Regions from separate parts of the Bradyrhizobium sp. B124 genome, predicted to be linked through region 2. Evidence: predicted binding sites of a transcription regulator. Region 2 holds the regulator's gene; the other holds the start of a gene.
The links. Region 2 encodes LexA, which represses DNA repair genes until DNA is damaged. Its sites were predicted from a motif close to TGTTCNNNNTGTGTTCNG; they were not measured.
Positions count from the first base shown of each region.

Region 1 (8,388 bases), 1.6 Mb from region 2:
CAGAAAGGACATCCGAATGGATCTGGGTTTGAAGGGACGAAACGCCATCGTGCTCGGCGGCACGCGCGGCATCGGGCGGGCCATTGCGGCGACGCTGGCCGGTGAGGGCGTCGGCGTCGCGGTCTGTGCGCGCAATGCCGAGCAGGTTGCTTCCAGCGTTGCCGAGTTGAAGGCTGCCGGCGTGCGTGTCACCGGCGCGGCCGTCGATATCACCGACGCCGCGGCGCTGACATCGTGGATTGCCGGTGTCGCAACCGAATTGGGCAGCATCGACATGATGTTCTCCAATGCGGGCGCGATGGCGCAAGGCGGCGATCCGGCGTCGTGGGAGCAGAATTTCCGGCTCGACGTGCTCGGCGCGGTGAACGCGTTCGAGGCGGCGCGTCCGTTCCTCGAAACGAGCGGCGAGACAACCGGCGACGCGGCCTTCATCATCATCTCGTCGATCTCGGCAGCGCAAGCGGATCGCGCCGGCTCCTACGGTCCGATCAAGGCGGCGCTGGTGCACATGGCGAAGGGACTGGCGCGGCAATACGCGGCGAAGAAAATCCGCGTCAACGTGGTGTCGCCGGGCACCGTGTATTTCAAGGGCGGCATCTGGAACATGGTGGAGCAGAACACGCCGAAGATTTATCAGGACGCGCTGGCCCGCAACCCGACCGGCCGCATGGCGACACCGCAGGAGATCGCCAACGCCGCGGTGTTTTTGGCGAGCCCGGCCTCCTCGTTCACGACCGGCTCGAACCTCGTCGTCGACGGCGCGATCTCGAACCGGGTGAATTTTTAAGAGGCACAACTTCACCGTCGTCCTGGCGAAAGCCAGGACCCATTACCCCAACTGTCGTTGTTGGGCGACGCTGGGGCTACAATCCCTGCAACAACAAAGTTCGGTGGTTATGGGTCCTGGCTTTCGCCAGGACGACGTTGGGGAGATAGCGGGCTCAACAGCCACCGTCATCGCGCGATGACTAATGGAAATCCCGTGACGGCGGCAGGATGCGGACGTTGCGGGGGTGGCGGATCCTTTGCGGCGGGTTGTCGCCGTGATCGCGGCTGATGTCGTTGAGCGGCTCGATCAGCGCCGGGCCCGCCGGCACCGGATGCTTGCTGCTGAGGGATTCGTTGGCGAGGCCGATCAGATCGTGGGAGCGGTCGGTCATGCGTTGCGCCACCAGATGCGTCACGCCCTCGGGGCTGCTCTGGATGTAGCCCTCGACCAGGATCAGGCGCGCACCCATCACCTCTTTCCGATACTGCTCCATTACCTTCGGCCACACCACGATGTTGGCGATGCCGGTCTCGTCCTCCAGCGTCATGAACACGACGCCCTTGGCGCTGCCCGGCCGCTGCCGCACCAGCACGACGCCGGCACAACTGACCCGGCGGCGGTCGTTGCTGCGGTTGATGGTGTGGCAGGCGACGACGCGCTCTCTGGTGAACATCTCGCGCAAGAATTCCATCGGATGGCCCTTCAGCGACAGGCGGATGGTCTGGTAGTCGGCGACCACCTGCTCGGGACGCGGCATCTCCGGCAGCGGTTTTGCGCCCTCATCCGGCTGCTCGCGCGCGGTAGCGGCCTCGAACAGCGGCAGCGGCACATCGTCGGGCAGCCGCCGCACCGCCCACAGCGCCTCGCGGCGGTCGAGCCCGAGCGAGCGGAACGCATCGGCGTCGGCGAGCAGGATCAGCGCGCGCTTGGGGAGAGCGGTGTCGCGGGCGAAGTCCTCCAGCGAGGTGAACGGCCGGCGGTTGCGCGCGGCGACGATGCGGTCGGCCCAGTCTTTCTCCCCGTCATTCCGGGGCTCGCCAACGGGTCCGCGCAAAGCGCGGCCCGATGACAGACTCCGCGAGAGCCCGGAATCCATCGGGCCACGTCTATGCTGAGAAATGGATTCCGGGCCTGCACCTGACGGCGCATCCCGGAATGACGATTGTAACTGCTTCAGCCTCTCCTCGTCCTCATCCAGCCAGTGAAATCCGTCGATCTGGCGGAAGCCGAGCCGCACTGCGCAATGCTTCCCGTCGCGCTCCTCCAGCGTGTTCTGCGCAAAGCTGAAGGAGACATCGACCTCGCGCACCGTGACGCCGTTCTTGCGGGCGTCGCCGACGATCTGCGCCGGGGCATAGAAGCCCATCGGCTGCGAGTTGAGCAGGCCGCAGCAGAACGCATCGGGATGATGATGCTTCAGCCATGAGGAGATGTAGACGAGCTGCGCGAAGCTCGCGGCATGGCTTTCCGGGAAGCCGTAACTGCCAAAGCCCTTGATCTGGTCGAAGCAGCTGCGGGCGAAATCCGGATCGTAGCCGCGCGCGACCATGTTGCCGACCAGCTTCTCCTCATAGCTGCCGATGGTGCCGAGGTTGCGGAAGGTCGCCATCGAGCGGCGCAGACCATTCGCCTCTTCCGAGGTGAAATGTGCCGCCTCGATCGCGATCCGCATCGCCTGCTCCTGGAACAGCGGCACGCCGAGCGTCTTGTGCAGCACGTTGTAGAGTTCGTCCTTGTTACCCTGGTCCGGCGCCGGCGCTGGATAGCTGACCTTTTCCTGGCCGTTTCGCCGCCTCAGATAAGGATGCACCATGTCGCCCTGGATCGGACCGGGGCGCACGATCGCGACCTCGATGACGAGATCGTAGAACGTCCGCGGCCTCAAGCGCGGCAGCATGTTCATCTGGGCGCGGCTCTCGACCTGGAACACGCCGAGCGACTCGCCGCGGCACAGCATGTCGTAGACTTCTTTTTCGTCCTGCGGGACGCTGGCGAGCTCCCAGCGCTCGCCCTTGTGGTCATCGATCAGGTCGAAGCATTTGCGGATGCAGGTCAGCATGCCCAGCGCCAGCACGTCGACCTTCATCATATGAAGCGCGTCGACGTCGTCCTTGTCCCATTCGATGAAGGTGCGGTCGTCCATCGCGGCATTGCCGATCGGCACATAGGTGTCGAGCCGGTCCTGGGTCAGCACATAGCCGCCGACATGCTGCGAGAGATGGCGCGGAAATTCGATCAGCTCGGTGGCGAGCTCGACCGCGAGGTTGATCATCGCGTTCTTCGGGTCCAGCCCGGCCTGGCGCACCTGCATGTCGTTGAGGCCCTTGCCCCAGCTGCCCCACACGGTGTCGGCGAGCGCCGCGGTGACGTCCTCGGTCAGCCCGAGCGCCTTGCCGACGTCGCGGATCGCGCTGCGCGGTCGATAATGGATGATGGTGGCGATGATCGCGGCGCGGTGGCGACCGTAGCGGCGATAGACATATTGCATCACCTCCTCGCGCCGCGAATGCTCGAAATCGACATCGATGTCGGGCGGCTCCAGCCGCTCCTTGGAGATGAAGCGCTCGAACAGCAGATCGACCTTGGTCGGATCGACCGAGGTGACACCGAGCACGTAACAGACCGCCGAATTCGCCGCCGAGCCCCGCCCCTGGCACAGGATGTTCTGGCTGCGCGCATAGTGCACGATGTCATGCACGGTGAGGAAGTAATGCGCGTATTTCAGCTCGGCGATCAGCGCGAGCTCCTTGTTCAGGGTGGCGCGAAGTTTTCCGTCGATCTCGCCGCCGAAATATTTGTCGACGCCGGCCCAGGTCAGGTCTTCCAGATGCTGCTGCGCGGTCTTGCCCGGCGGCACCGGCTCGTCGGGATACTGGTATTTGAGCTGGTCGAGCGAGAACGAGATGCGTTTCGCAAAGCGCATGGTCTCCGCGATCGCGGCAGGCCAGTCGCGGAACAGCCTGATCATCTCATGCGCCGGCTTGAGATGCCGCTCGGCATTGGCCTCGAGCCTGCGGCCGACAGCCTCGATCGTGGTCTTTTCGCGGATGCAGGTCAGCACATCCTGCAGCGGACGGCGCGCGGGATGGTGGTAGAGCACCTCGTTGGTGGCGAGCAGCGGCACGCCGGCGTCAGTGGCGAGGCCATGCAGCCGCGCGAGGCGGCGCCTGTCGTCGCCGCGATAGAGCAGGCTTGCCGCCAGCCAGACACCGTCGGCCGCGCTGGCCTTGAGCTGCGCGAGCAGATCAAGCGCTTTTTCCGCCTCGAAACGGTGCGGCAGCGCCAGCACCAAGAGCTGGCCTTCGGCGAAGTCGACGAGATCGGACAGGGCGAGACGGCAGTCGCCCTTCTCGATCCGTTCGATGCCGCCGCCGCGCTTGCCGCGGGTCAAGAGCTGGCACAGCCGGCCGTAGGCGGCGCGGTCGCGCGGATAGACCAGGATGTCGGGCGTGCCGTCGACGAAGACGATGCGGGCGCCGATCAGAAGCTTGGGCGGATGGGCGACCTTGTCGCTGTCGAGCTCCTTCCAGGCGCGCACCACGCCGGCCAGCGTGTTGTGATCGGCGAGCCCGATCACGGGAATCCCGAGTTCGCTCGCCTGATGCACATAGGCGCGCGGATCGGAGCCGCCGCGCAGGAAGGAGAAATTGCTGGTGATGCCGATCTCGGCATAGTCGGGCATCAGATTCTTGTTTTGACGCGTTTTCTTCACGCGAACCGGCTCCCACTTCGCTCGAAAACGCTCTGCATATTCATGCGAACAGCCCGTGCACATACCAGTTGGCCGGGACCGGCTTGCCTTCCTCGTCGCGCAGCTCGCTCTCGTAGAGGCCGTCGCGAAAGATCCAGAAGCGCTGGCCCTCGGCATCCTCGACGCGGAAGTAATCGCGCGTCAGCGCCGCGCCGTCCTGCTTCCACCATTCCATCGCGATGCGCTCGGGGCCCTCGACCCGCACCACCGCATGCAAGGCGCGCCGCCAGGTGAACTGGTGCGGCGGACCGTCCGGCACACTCGCGAACGGCACCTTGATCGGCTCGGGCCGCTCGAACAGCCTGAGCGGCCGCAGCGGCGGCTCGCCGACGACGCGCTCCGGCCAGGCGGCCGCGCTCGCCGCGGCCAGATGATGCTGCGCCGGCAGCGCGAGCGCTGATCGTTCGGGGATATGGCTCTCGAGCGGCAGATGCACGACGACGCGCTTGCCCCCGATACGGGCGGCGATGCGGTCGATCAGCGCCGAGATCTCGTCATTGTCGTGCACTGACGTGTCGAGATCGCGCTGCTGCTGCACCACGATCTCGGTACGCCCGGCTGCGAGGCGGATGAGATCGAAGCCGAAGCCGGGGTCGAGCGGATCATTGAGCGCATCGAGCCGCTCGCGGAACAGGCGGTCGATCATCTCGGGCCGCGTCACCGGCCGCCCGGTCTCGACCATGATCGCACGCACCGCGCCGTCGGTACGGAAGAAGCTCGCTTCCAGCTGCCGCGCGCCCTTGCCCTGCTTCTCCATCGCCGCAACCAGCGTCTTGGCGAGGCTTGAGAGCGTCAGCGCGATCACGGTGTCGGTCGCGATCGGCTCGGGGAAACGTTTCTCGACGATGTAATCGGGCAGCGGCTTGCGCGGGCTGATCGGGGCATCGCCCCGCCCGAGCGCGTGGCCGAGCAGGGTCGTGAAATCAGCGCCGAACCGCGCCGAGATCTCATGCGGCGCGCGCGAGGCGACATCGCCGATGGTCTTCAGGCCGGCGCGGCGCAGGCCGGTGGTGACAGTGGCATCGGCGCCGAGCGCCGACACCGGCAGCGGGCCGACCGCCTCCGCCTCCGCGCCATCGGCGATGACCTGCCCCGAGGCATAGCGCGTCAGCGTGCGCGCCGCGATCGAGGTGCCGGCAATCACCGCACTGACGGCAAAGCCGCGCCGGCTCAGCGCATTGATGACGATCTGCAGCAGCGCGCGCTCGCCGCCGAACAGATGCGCGCAGCCGGTGATGTCAAGGAACAGCCCGTAAGGCGGATCGAGCGCGACCAGCGGCGTGAAGCGGTCGCACCAGTCGGCGATGTCGTTCAGCGTCTTCAGATCGGCGGCGGGATCGGCGTCGTAGACCGTAAGCTCCGGGCAGATCGCCCGCGCATTGGCGAGCGGCAGCCCGATCGACAACCCGGCCCGCACCGCCGCCTCGTCGATCGCGTGCAGCAGGATCGCGTTGTGGTCCTTTGCGACCACGACACTGGGGAGTTCTCGTGAGAACCGAAGTTCTTTCTTCGCCTCTCCCGCTTGCGGGGGAGGCCGGATCGCATCGCGAGATGCGATCCGGGTGGGGGCTCTCCCCTCAGCGGGACTCGTGGCGAGACCCCCACCCCAACCCTCCCCCGCAAGCGGGAGAGGGAGCCCGACCACCGCCCGTGTGTCGGTTGGCACAACGGCATGCGCGTCAGCTTGCGAGGCGATGTCCTGCGCGAGCTTGCGCTTGATGCGGTCGATGGGCAGGCGTGGCAGCCACAGGCTGAGGATACGCCGACGGTTCACTGAATTGGCACTCATCACATTTCCATTCCATGATCCATCGCCCGACCGGGCCATGACGGTTGCGCACGAGTTCGGCATCGAAGCGCGGCGCGCCCCAGGCGCAGGCAGCATTGCCGGGCGGCGAATGCGCCGCGCGCACGATCCAGCGCGTCTCCGCGGTCGAGGGGATCGGAGTCGCCGCGATCCGCAGCACCAGCGCGGTGACGCCGGAGGCTTGCGCGGCCAGGGTCAGTTTGCGGCTGGCGACGAGATCGAGCTGGCGCGCATGGCCCCAGATCTCGAGGACAACCGCGCCGAGCGCATCGCAGGCGAGCGCGTCGGCCGCGGTGCGCAGGCCGCTGTCGACATCGGCGGCACGCACGGTGACCAAGAGGCGCGGATCGAGGCCGAGCTCGGCCAGCCCGCGCATCGACAGCGCGCCGTTTTCGCGATCGGAAAAATCCTGCCGCACCCAGACCAGCGGCTTGCGCGCTGACACCCGTCCGGCGAGCCCGGCGATGAAGCCGGTCGCCGCGCCGCCTTGATGGCCGGCCGCGAACACCTCGTGCAGCGCGGCCGGCGCAAGCCCGCCGCGCAGCATCGCGTCTGCGCTCGTGTGTCCAAGCGCGATGCGGTTCGGCATCACTGCCTCCGATGGCGCCTCGATGCGCGCGATGCTGCCGCGCAGAGACGCAAGCGTACCCGTGCGTGCGCCGTTCATTGCGCCGCTCCTTCCACCTGAAAATTTGAGGCCGTCACTGACCTGAACAGAGAACCAGGGACTGGCCCATTTGTTCATGATATGTTCTAATATAAAGCTAACAGGGCCCGCGGAGTCAATCGGATTGGTGAGCTCATCGATTCATGAATGGAATCAATGAGATTCAGCAGCCGCCGAACCGGATGGGCCCTTCTCTTCCGCAAGTCAGGCACGCAGGCCCGAAAATGGCGGCGTGACGGAAACGGAGCAATCGCATGCGTATCATCGTGCTCGACAACGACACCGACTTCGAGGGCTGGCGCAAGGCCGCGCGGCGATTGGCGCTGAATGGCGTGAATCCTGCGGAGGTCACGTGGACCGTACGCAAGGACGACGAACCCTCGTCAGCCTCCTGCGTGAATGACTTGCCCGATGCACCACAGGCGCAGTTCAATGTCCCCGCCATTTTCGTCGAGCTCGCAAAGACCGCGATCCTGCATCGCAATGACGAGCGCTTCGCCCTGCTCTATCGCCTGCTGTGGCGGCTGCGCAGCCATCACGATCTGCTCAGCGCGACTGATGATCCCGAGGTAGCCGAGGTCCACGCGATGGCGCGCGCGGTCTATGGCGACATCGACAGGATGCACGCGCAGCTCCGTTTCCGCGAGATCGGCCGCGAACGGACGGCGCATTACGTCGCCTGGTTCGAGCCGGAGCATCGCATCGTCGAGTTCGCCGCACCTTTCTTCGCCGGCCGCTTCGCCGACATGCCGTGGTCGATCCTGACCCCCGACGTCTGCGCGCATTGGGACGGGCACGCGATCTCGATCTCGCCGGGCGTCGCCAAATCCGAGGTGCCGAGCGAGGATCGGCTCGAGGAGGTCTGGCGGCGTCACGACAACGGCCTCTTCAATCCCGCGCGGCTGAAAGTGATGGAGATGCCGCAGGCCTATTGGAGGAACCTGCCCGAGGACTCGATCATTAAGCCGCTGATCGAAGACGCCATGCGCATGACCAGCGGCCCCTTCATCGCACGCAAGGCGGCCGAGCCGCGGAAGCCGCAGGATGAGCCGATGGCCCGCAAGCAAACTCACGACATGCAAGTTCACGACACGATCGCTGCCTTGCGCAAAGAGGTCGCCGATTGTCGCGCCTGTCCGCTGTGGAAGGACGCAACCCAGACCGTGTTCGGCGAAGGGCCGCAAAGCGCGACGCTGATGCTGGTCGGCGAGCAGCCCGGCGACAAGGAAGATCTCGCAGGCCATCCCTTTGTCGGACCGGCCGGGCAGATGCTCGATCGCGCGCTTGAGGACGCCGGCATCGCGCGCGCCAAGGTCTACATCACCAACGCGGTGAAGCACTTCAAATTCGTGCCGCGCGGCAAGATTCGGCTGCACCAGAAGCCGGGCACACAG
Region 1 is NZ_CP152413.1:8,747,121-8,755,508, reverse strand. Features, by position in the region: gene AAFG13_RS40850 (SDR family oxidoreductase) at 17-787, shown strand; gene AAFG13_RS40845 (error-prone DNA polymerase) at 969-4,451, opposite strand; gene AAFG13_RS40840 (DNA polymerase Y family protein) at 4,522-6,060, opposite strand; gene AAFG13_RS40835 (DNA repair protein) at 6,200-6,994, opposite strand; gene AAFG13_RS40830 (UdgX family uracil-DNA binding protein) at 7,249-8,388, shown strand, end outside.
Region 1: a site for LexA is predicted at 7,066-7,083, ahead of AAFG13_RS40835 (DNA repair protein). Genes of this name have one in related genera too.

Region 2 (8,388 bases):
GTCGCGGCCGGCCGAGAGGCCACACCTGTGGAACGCGCGGCATGAGCAATACGGCGCGAACCATCATGCTGGTCGACGACCACGCCGTCGTCCGCGAGGGCTACCGGGCGATGCTGCAGAAACAGCCTGGGCTCTCGGTCGTCGCCGAAGCCTCCGACGGCGTCGAGGCCTACCGCCTTTACAAGGAAACCGGGCCCGACCTCGTCATCATGGACCTGTCGATGCCCGGCATCGGCGGCATCGAGGCCATCCGTCGCCTCAGGCAGTGGGACAAGCGGGCAAAGATCCTGGTGTTCACCATGCACCAGAACGCGGCGTTTGCCGTGCAGGCGATCCGCGCCGGCGCGAGCGGCTATGTCACCAAGACCAGCCCGCCGGAGACGCTGGTGCATGCCGTGATGGATGCGCTGTCGGGCAAGATCGCGATCAGCCCGGATATCGATCACGAGCTCGCGCTCAGCCACCTCGCCGGCGAGAGCGCCGCCGCCGACCTCCTGACTGCGCGGGAATTCGAGGTGCTGCGCATGCTGCTGGCGGAGAAGACCACCGACGAGATCGCCGAGGCGCTGCATCTCAGCCCGAAGACGGTCGCGAACCTCCATTCCCTGATCAAGGACAAGCTCGGCGTAGGCACGGATATCGAGTTGGTCCGCCTCGCACTCCGGCAAGGTATCCTGACGCAGATCGATCTGGGCGAACGGTGAGCCCGCATCGCCGAATGACTGAGGCCGCCCCACAGCCGTTCTCGTGTTACGGGCAGGTTGACGAAACCGGGGAGACAATCCAGAATAGCGACATGCGCAACATCTGTTCCATGTCTTTGACCACCGCGACGACCAGCCTTGGCGGGTCGTCTCCTGGTCGTATGCGGTAACAGACTGCACGACCAGACAAGGCCCCGCCGGCGACGGACGGGGCTTTTTTCATGCGCAAACTCGTCCGCGCTGCTTCCAATCAGGAGAGCAAGCTATGGACGATCTCGATCACAGAAGCCTCGGAACGCATCTCGATCTTTGGCACATCCAGGAGGATGCGCCAGGGATGGTGTTCTGGCATCCGCGTGGCAACACGCTTTATCGTGTGCTGGAGGACTACATCCGCCGGAAAATGCGCCGGTTGGGCTATGCCGAGGTTCGAACGCCCCAGCTGCTGCCCCGCGAGCTCTGGATTCAAAGCGGCCATTGGGAGAAATTCGGCGCGCACATGTTCGGTTTTGCCGACGGCGAGCGCGCAATGGCGCTCAAGCCGATGTCGTGTCCCTGCCACGTCCAGATCTTCAACAAGGGCCTGCGTTCCTGGCGCGACCTGCCGCTGCGCTACGCCGAGTTCGGCGTCTGTCACCGCGATGAACCGTCGGGCTCGCTGCACGGACTGATGCGCACGCGCGGCTTCGAACAGGACGACGCCCATGTGTTCTGCCGCGAGCAGGACGTGCCCAACGAAGTCGCCCGCTTCGTTGCGCTACTGTCTGAAGTCTATGCCGAGTTCGGCTTCCCGGCGCCCGAGGTGTCGCTCTCCACCCGGCCGGCCGCGCGCGCCGGCTCGGACGAATTATGGGATTGGGCGGAAGCGACCCTTGCCGCGGCCGCGCGCCGATGCGGCCTGTCGTACACGATCCAGCCCGGCGAAGGTGCCTTCTACGGGCCGAAGCTGGAGTTCGCGCTGCGCGACCGGCTGGGCCGATCCTGGCAATGCGGAACGGTTCAGCTCGACAGCGTTTTGCCGGGCCGTCTCAACGCGTCCTATGTCGGACCGGACGGCCATCGCGCGATCCCGGTGATGATCCACCATGCCGTATTCGGTTCAATCGGTCGCTTCATCGCGATGCTGCTTGAACATCATGCCGGCGCGCTGCCGTTCTGGCTGTCGCCCGACCAGGTCGCGGTCGCGCCGATCTCGTGATCACTCCGAATACGCGGTCAAGGTTCTTGATGCGCTCGAAGCTGAAGGCGTCAGAGGCGTCCTGTTCGCCAGCGCCGACACCCTGTCGCGACGGATCGTTGCCGCGCATGAGGCGAGTATTCCAGTCGTGGCGGTCGTCGGGCAACGCGAAGCGCAACAAGGAACCGTGAGCCTCCGCGAGCGCCCCGGGGCCGTCTCCGTTTTGCCGCTGGCTGACGCCGTTGAGGCGCTTCGAGCGCGTGCTCGTCCGGGCAAGGACGCCGAGTGAACTCGCTGCGCGTTGCCCGCTGTGCCGGGAGCTCCGCGACCCAAACAAAGGGCCCCAGCGAGGGGGTACACGCTGAGGCCAGAGCAACTTGGTCACACCATCCTAGACCTCGCCCCGGCGCTTTCCTTTGCTCCTTCGGAGTTACCGGATTCATACGGGTCGAAGACTGAACCTTATTGCTCGCTCGCGCGTATCCATAACGTCAGGATTTTGCCATTCCTCCTGGGGCTAGAACCAACGCCGCCCGTCGTATTTCAATGCGGGCGGCGTTGCGCGTTTCTGGCCCGGAACGAGAGGAGACCGAGCGCGCCCGCGCGGCTGACATGGATGAAAGTTCCCGGGCAGGAACCGGAACGGATATCAGCCGACGTGAGTTGGACAGCATGATCTTGAAGGATGGAGCATCATCGCCGTGAGCCGAAAAACCCTGCAGGCACGTTCAGAGCAGGCGCTCGTCGTCGTCATCCTCAGCACCGGCGCGCTCATCGCCTACCTCGGCCTGGCGCTTTCCAGGATATGAGAGGTCTGCCCGGCAAGCAGCAAGTCGCTGCGCATCGAAGCCCGTAAGCCCAATCACTGATTTGCCCGGCGCAAACCCCGCAGCAAAACTTCTTCGCTTTATCCGAAGTTCAATTCATTGCTCGGTCCCATGGGTGCCATCGGCATCCGGCTTTCCTTGCGCCCTCTTCAAGAGAGACGGCGGAACGAAGAGCAAGGCTCGGGCAAATGATGTCGCGAGAGTGCGAAGCTGCGTCCTCGCTCCAACTGTCATCGCCTGGCCTGAACACCTGACCGGGCGATCAAGTACGCTGCGGCTTCTCGATTCAAGCACCGGCGTCTCTGGAATACCGGGTCGCCCGGTCCGCACATCAAGCCGGGCGATGACACCGAGATGAAGTACGCAATGACAGTGCGTCATATCGCGCGAGAACCATCCTCATCGTCGTCCTGGCGAAAGCCAGGACCCATTACCCCAAGTGCCCATTGTTGCGCGACGCTGGGGTCACAGCCCTCATCAACAACACGCCTCTGTGGTTATGGGTCCCTGCTTTCGCAGGGACGACACCCCGCTGCCTTCGTCGCATGCCTGCCGCACAAATCGGGGACATTGCCGCCCGCCCGCAATTCTCGTACACGGTTTCACGCAATGACCTCGCAACTCTCTCCCGATTCCGTCGACGTGCTGCTGTTCGATATCGGCCGCGTCGTGCTCGACATCGACTTCGAGAAGGTGATGGCGCGCTGGGCGCGGCATGCCGGCTGCGCGCCGGCCGACCTCGCCACGCGATTTGTCGTCGACGACAGCTTCAAGCATCACGAGATCGGCCGGATCGACGACGCGGCGTTCTTCGAAAACCTGCGCCGGACGCTCGGCGTCAACCTCACCGATGCACAGTTCCTCGAAGGCTGGAATGCGATCTTCACCGGCGAGATGCCGGGGATTGCACCCCTGCTCGCCACCGCCGCCAGGCGGATGCCGCTCTACGCTTTCTCCAACACCAATCCGGCGCACGTTGCGCATTTCTCGGTCATCCATGCCGAGCTGCTCAGCCATTTCCGCAACGTTTTCCTGTCCTCGACGATCGGATTTCGGAAACCCGACGCCGAGGCCTACGATCATGTGGTAAAAGCCATCGGCGTGCCGGCGTCGCGGATCCTGTTCTTCGACGACCTGGCCGCCAACATCGAGGGCGCGCGGGCGCGTGGCCTTCATGCCATCCACGTGACATCGACGGATGACGTGGCGAGGGCTCTGACTGCACTTGGTATTGAACATTTGGATTGAAGGAGCTCCGAGCGTGGCCCTGATGCCGGTTGCCGATGCCCTGTCCGCCGTCCTCGCCGGCGCCGAACCGCTACCGGAGGAGATGGTCGCGCTCGATGCCGCCTACCACCGCACCCTGGCGCGCGACCTCGCCGCGCGGCGCACCCAGCCGCCGCAGCCGATGTCGGCGATGGACGGCTATGCCGTGCGCGCGGTCGACGCTGGTGATCTGAAGGCCCGGCTCAGGGTGATTGGCGAAGTCGCCGCCGGCCGGCCGTTCGAGCGCACGGTCGGCGCCGGCGAAGCGGTGCGGATCTTCACCGGCGGCGTGATCCCCCATGGCGCCGACGCCGTCATCATCCAGGAAGACACTGCCGTCGACGGCGACCACATCACGATCACCGAGCTAGCTGCCGCCGGACGGCATATCCGCCCGGCCGGCGTCGACTTCCGTGAAGGCGACGTGCTGCTCGATGCCGGCAGCCGCCTCTCCGATCGCGCGCTGTCGCTGGCGGCCGCCATGAACTATCCGGACCTCGCGGTGCACCGCCGTCCGAAGGTCGCGGTGCTGGCGACCGGCGACGAGCTGGTGATGCCGGGCTCGACGCCCGGCCCCGGCCAGATCGTCTATTCCAACGGCTATGCGCTGCGGGCGCTGGCGCGCGCCGAAGGCGCCGAGACCGTCGATCTCGGGATTGCCGCCGACACGGTGGAGGCCACCACCGCCGGCATCCGCCGGGCCCGAGAGACGGGTGCCGACATCCTGATCACGACCGGCGGCGCCTCGGTCGGCGACCACGACCTGGTCAAGCAGTCGCTGGAAGCCGAAGGCGTCGAGATGGCGTTCTGGCGGATCGCGATGCGGCCCGGCAAGCCGATGATGCATGGCCGGCTCGGCGCGATGCGGGTGATCGGCCTGCCCGGCAATCCGGTGTCCTCCTATGTCTGCGCCTTCCTGTTTCTGGTGCCGTTGATTCGGGCGCTGAGCGGCCGAAAAGCTGTTCATCATCGCCGCGAGAGCGCATTGCTCGGCCGCGACATCGCCGCCAACGACCAGCGCGAGGACTATCTGCGCGCCCGCCTCGAGGAGCGCGAGGACGGCACGCTGATCGCAACGCCTGTCATGCAGCAGGACTCGTCGCTGCTCGGGAATCTCGCTGCGGCACGGGCACTTCTCGTGCGTCCGCCGTTTGCGCCCGCCGCCGCCAAAGGCAGCGAATGCGAGATCCTGACACTGCCCAAGTGACAGCGCAGACCGCATCGCTTGTGCGCTCGCCGGATGCGTTCACCGGAAATTAAGTGGTTGCGGAACACATATCGAACATATAGTGTCCGTTCATGATTTGTTTCGAGTACTGGTGTGTACAAATGGGAGGCCGCGAGGGAGCGCTTGTGACGAGCACCGTGCTCCTGAGGTCTGGCCCCGCCTGAAAAGTCTCGGAATCGAACGACGCTACCAACCGGGGGAATACTCGAGATGCTCACGCGCAAACAGTACGAACTTCTGCGTTTCATCAATGAACGTCTGAAGGAGGCCGGCGTACCGCCCTCGTTCGACGAGATGAAGGATGCGCTCGACCTGCGCTCGAAGTCCGGAATCCACCGCCTGATCACTGCGCTGGAGGAGCGCGGCTTCATCCGCCGCCTGCCCAACCGCGCCCGCGCCATCGAAGTCATCAAGCTGCCCGAACTCTCGGCCGGCGGCGGCAACGGCCGCCGCGGCTTCACGCCGAGCGTGATCGAAGGCACCCTCGGCAAGCGCACCAGCACGCCGCCGATCGCCGAGGACGACGGCAACCGTCCGGTCGCGGTCCCCGTGATGGGCCGGATCGCCGCCGGTACGCCGATCGAGGCGCTGCAGACCCGCAGCCACACCATCAGCGTACCGCCCGACATGCTCGGCGCCGGCGAGCACTATGCGCTGGAAGTGCGCGGCGACTCGATGGTCGACGCCGGCATCCTCGACGGCGACATGGCGCTGATCCAGCGCAACGACGTCGCCAACACCGGCGACATCGTGGTGGCACTGATCGACGAGGAGGAAGCCACCCTGAAGCGCTTCCGCCGCCGCGGCGCGTCGATCGCTCTGGAGCCGGCCAACACCGCCTATGAAGTGCGCATCCTGCCGCCGAACCGGGTCCGCATCCAGGGCAAGCTGATCGGCCTCTATCGCAAATACTGAATTTCAAATACTTGCGGCGGCGGGGAACGAGCAACACATCGGATCGTTCTTTGAAAGATAGCGTAACGTGCAGCCTGCCCGACGCGCTCCGATACCTCTCGCGCAGCGTCGCGTGTTTGTGATCAGGGCGTTTCGTCGACCAGTCGTACAATCGCCCAGAAACGAGGAGACACTCGTTCGCTATCGTCCACTCTGGTAGAGGCCCTATGCCTCAAGGAGAGGCACGGGTCGCTACCTCGAACAGAGGAGCCATCCGATGTGTGACTATAGTCTGCACGCCGTGGCGTCGCGCCCCGCCATTGTTGGAGAGACGCTGATCACCACGACTTTCCGCGGCACGTCGACCCGCGGCTTTGCTTCGGAGACCGACCCCACTGTCGCGGTCTGCATGCTGCCGGGCACCGAGCTCGCTTTCGCCGAGAACGTTCGCTACGACAGCCGGTGGATCTGGACCAAGACGATGAACTTCCGCGTCGGCGTGTTCAACGAAGTCGAGCCCGACGTTCCCGATCGCCATCATGACGCGGTCGAATTCCCCGACGGCAGCCATGTGCTGGTGACCCAGCTCGTCGAGGGACAACGCGTCAGCGTGCTGCAATTGCCGGCGCTGCATCCGCCGGTCGAGCAGAAGCCGAAGGTTGTGGAGCGGCGGCCCTCTGCATTTGCGTCGCTGTTTTTGGGTTGAACGCATCGCCGCCGCGGAATGAGCTGTTCGGCGGCGGATGACCTAAGCGATTTCGAGCGACCCCGGACGCCGGGTTCCGGGGCGCAGCTGGAGAATTGCGTCGGCGCGCGCCTTGGCGCATCATCGGGCACGGAGGACGTGCGTGGTGGTCGACAAGGTCACATGGCAAAAGGCTGGACGCGTCACGGAGCCGGGCCGCTACATGTTCCGGTTCGGCTGGCTGACGGTGACGGCTGACGACCTGAAGGTCTGGGAGCGATTCCCCGAGGCTTCCTTCACCCTCGTCAAGAAGCCCGACGCTGGCCCTGACTCCGACGAATACCATCTCGGCCTGTTCGAGTTGCCGACCGGCCCCTCACCCGACAACGGCTAATCTTCGCCCTGCAAATCGGTCTCGGCCGGCGTCGCATCGACGACGGGCCGCGGCGCGCTGGCGGGTGCGCGCAACGTCGTCTCAACCTCACCGTCGCCGGGAACCGCCGGCGACCACGGCCGGTCGATCCCGCCGGGCTTGACCGCATCGATGGCATAGCCGTCCCTGATGCGCCGCAGCACCAGCGCGCCGTGGCGCCGCAACCGCTCGGCATCGATCACCGAAGCCGCGCAGCCCCGCGGTGCCGGCCGCGCGGTCACGATCAGCGCCGCACGCTCGCAATCATCGGCCAGCGCCTCCGGCCGTGTCGCCAGCGCGACGAAGGCGCCGCCGGGCCCCTGCGTCACGCAGCCGCTCGGATCGCAGGAGACACCCTCGCCGAGCGAGGAATCCGTGGCAGTCCGCGCGTCAGCATCCGCCGCCAGCCACTCCTTGACCAGAAATGCGTCCTTCGCGCTGTGCATCAGATGCAGCCGCCCGTCGCCGCCCCGCACCGCGACGTTGCGGCCGTCGGCGGAGACCAGCACGTCCGGCTGCGGCACCCACAGCGCCCAGACCGAGGCCACCACCAACAGCACCGCCCCCGACCAGCGCAGCGGCGTGCGCAAAAGCCCGAGCAGGATGAGGCCGGCGCTTGCCACGACCACCGGCCCGATTCCGAACGCCGCCATCCGGCCGACCGCGCCTGGGAGCGCTGCGACCCATTGCGTCACCAGGATCATCCAATCGATGCCGAACCCCATGATTGCCCAGAACACGCCGTCGAAGCCGAACGGCATGGCGAGCAGCCCGAGCAGGCCGGCCGGCATCACGACCGCCGACACCACCGGCATCGCCGCGAGGTTCGCCAGCAGCCCGTAGGGCGTCACGCGGTGGAAATGGAATGCGGCGTAGGGTGTGGTCGCGAGCCCCGCCACCAGCGAGGCCAGCATCAGCATCGTGAGCTCACGCCCGCCCCACAGCGCGACGCGCGCGGTCGCCGAATGATCGGGCGACGCCAGCAGGTTCGGCAGCCCGATCTGCACCAGCGCCACCAGCCCGAGCGTCGCCGCAAACGACATCTGGAAGCTCGGATGCACCAGTGCTTCGGGCGCGATCGCGAGCACGATCAGCGCCGCCACCGCCAGCGTGCGGAAGGTGATCGCGCGGCGGTCGACGATCACGGCGATCAGCACCACGGCCGTCATGAAGAACGATCGCTGGGTCGCGACCT
Region 2 is NZ_CP152413.1:1,220,903-1,229,290, forward strand. Features, by position in the region: gene AAFG13_RS05610 (histidine kinase) at 1-45, shown strand, start outside; gene AAFG13_RS05615 (response regulator transcription factor) at 42-704, shown strand; gene thrS (threonine--tRNA ligase) at 970-1,902, shown strand; gene AAFG13_RS05625 (His/Gly/Thr/Pro-type tRNA ligase C-terminal domain-containing protein) at 1,841-2,170, shown strand; gene AAFG13_RS05630 (HAD family phosphatase) at 3,318-3,956, shown strand; gene glp (gephyrin-like molybdotransferase Glp) at 3,970-5,181, shown strand; gene lexA (transcriptional repressor LexA) at 5,413-6,117, shown strand; gene AAFG13_RS05645 (hypothetical protein) at 6,374-6,802, shown strand; gene AAFG13_RS05650 (hypothetical protein) at 6,948-7,175, shown strand; gene AAFG13_RS05655 (ComEC/Rec2 family competence protein) at 7,172-8,388, opposite strand, start outside.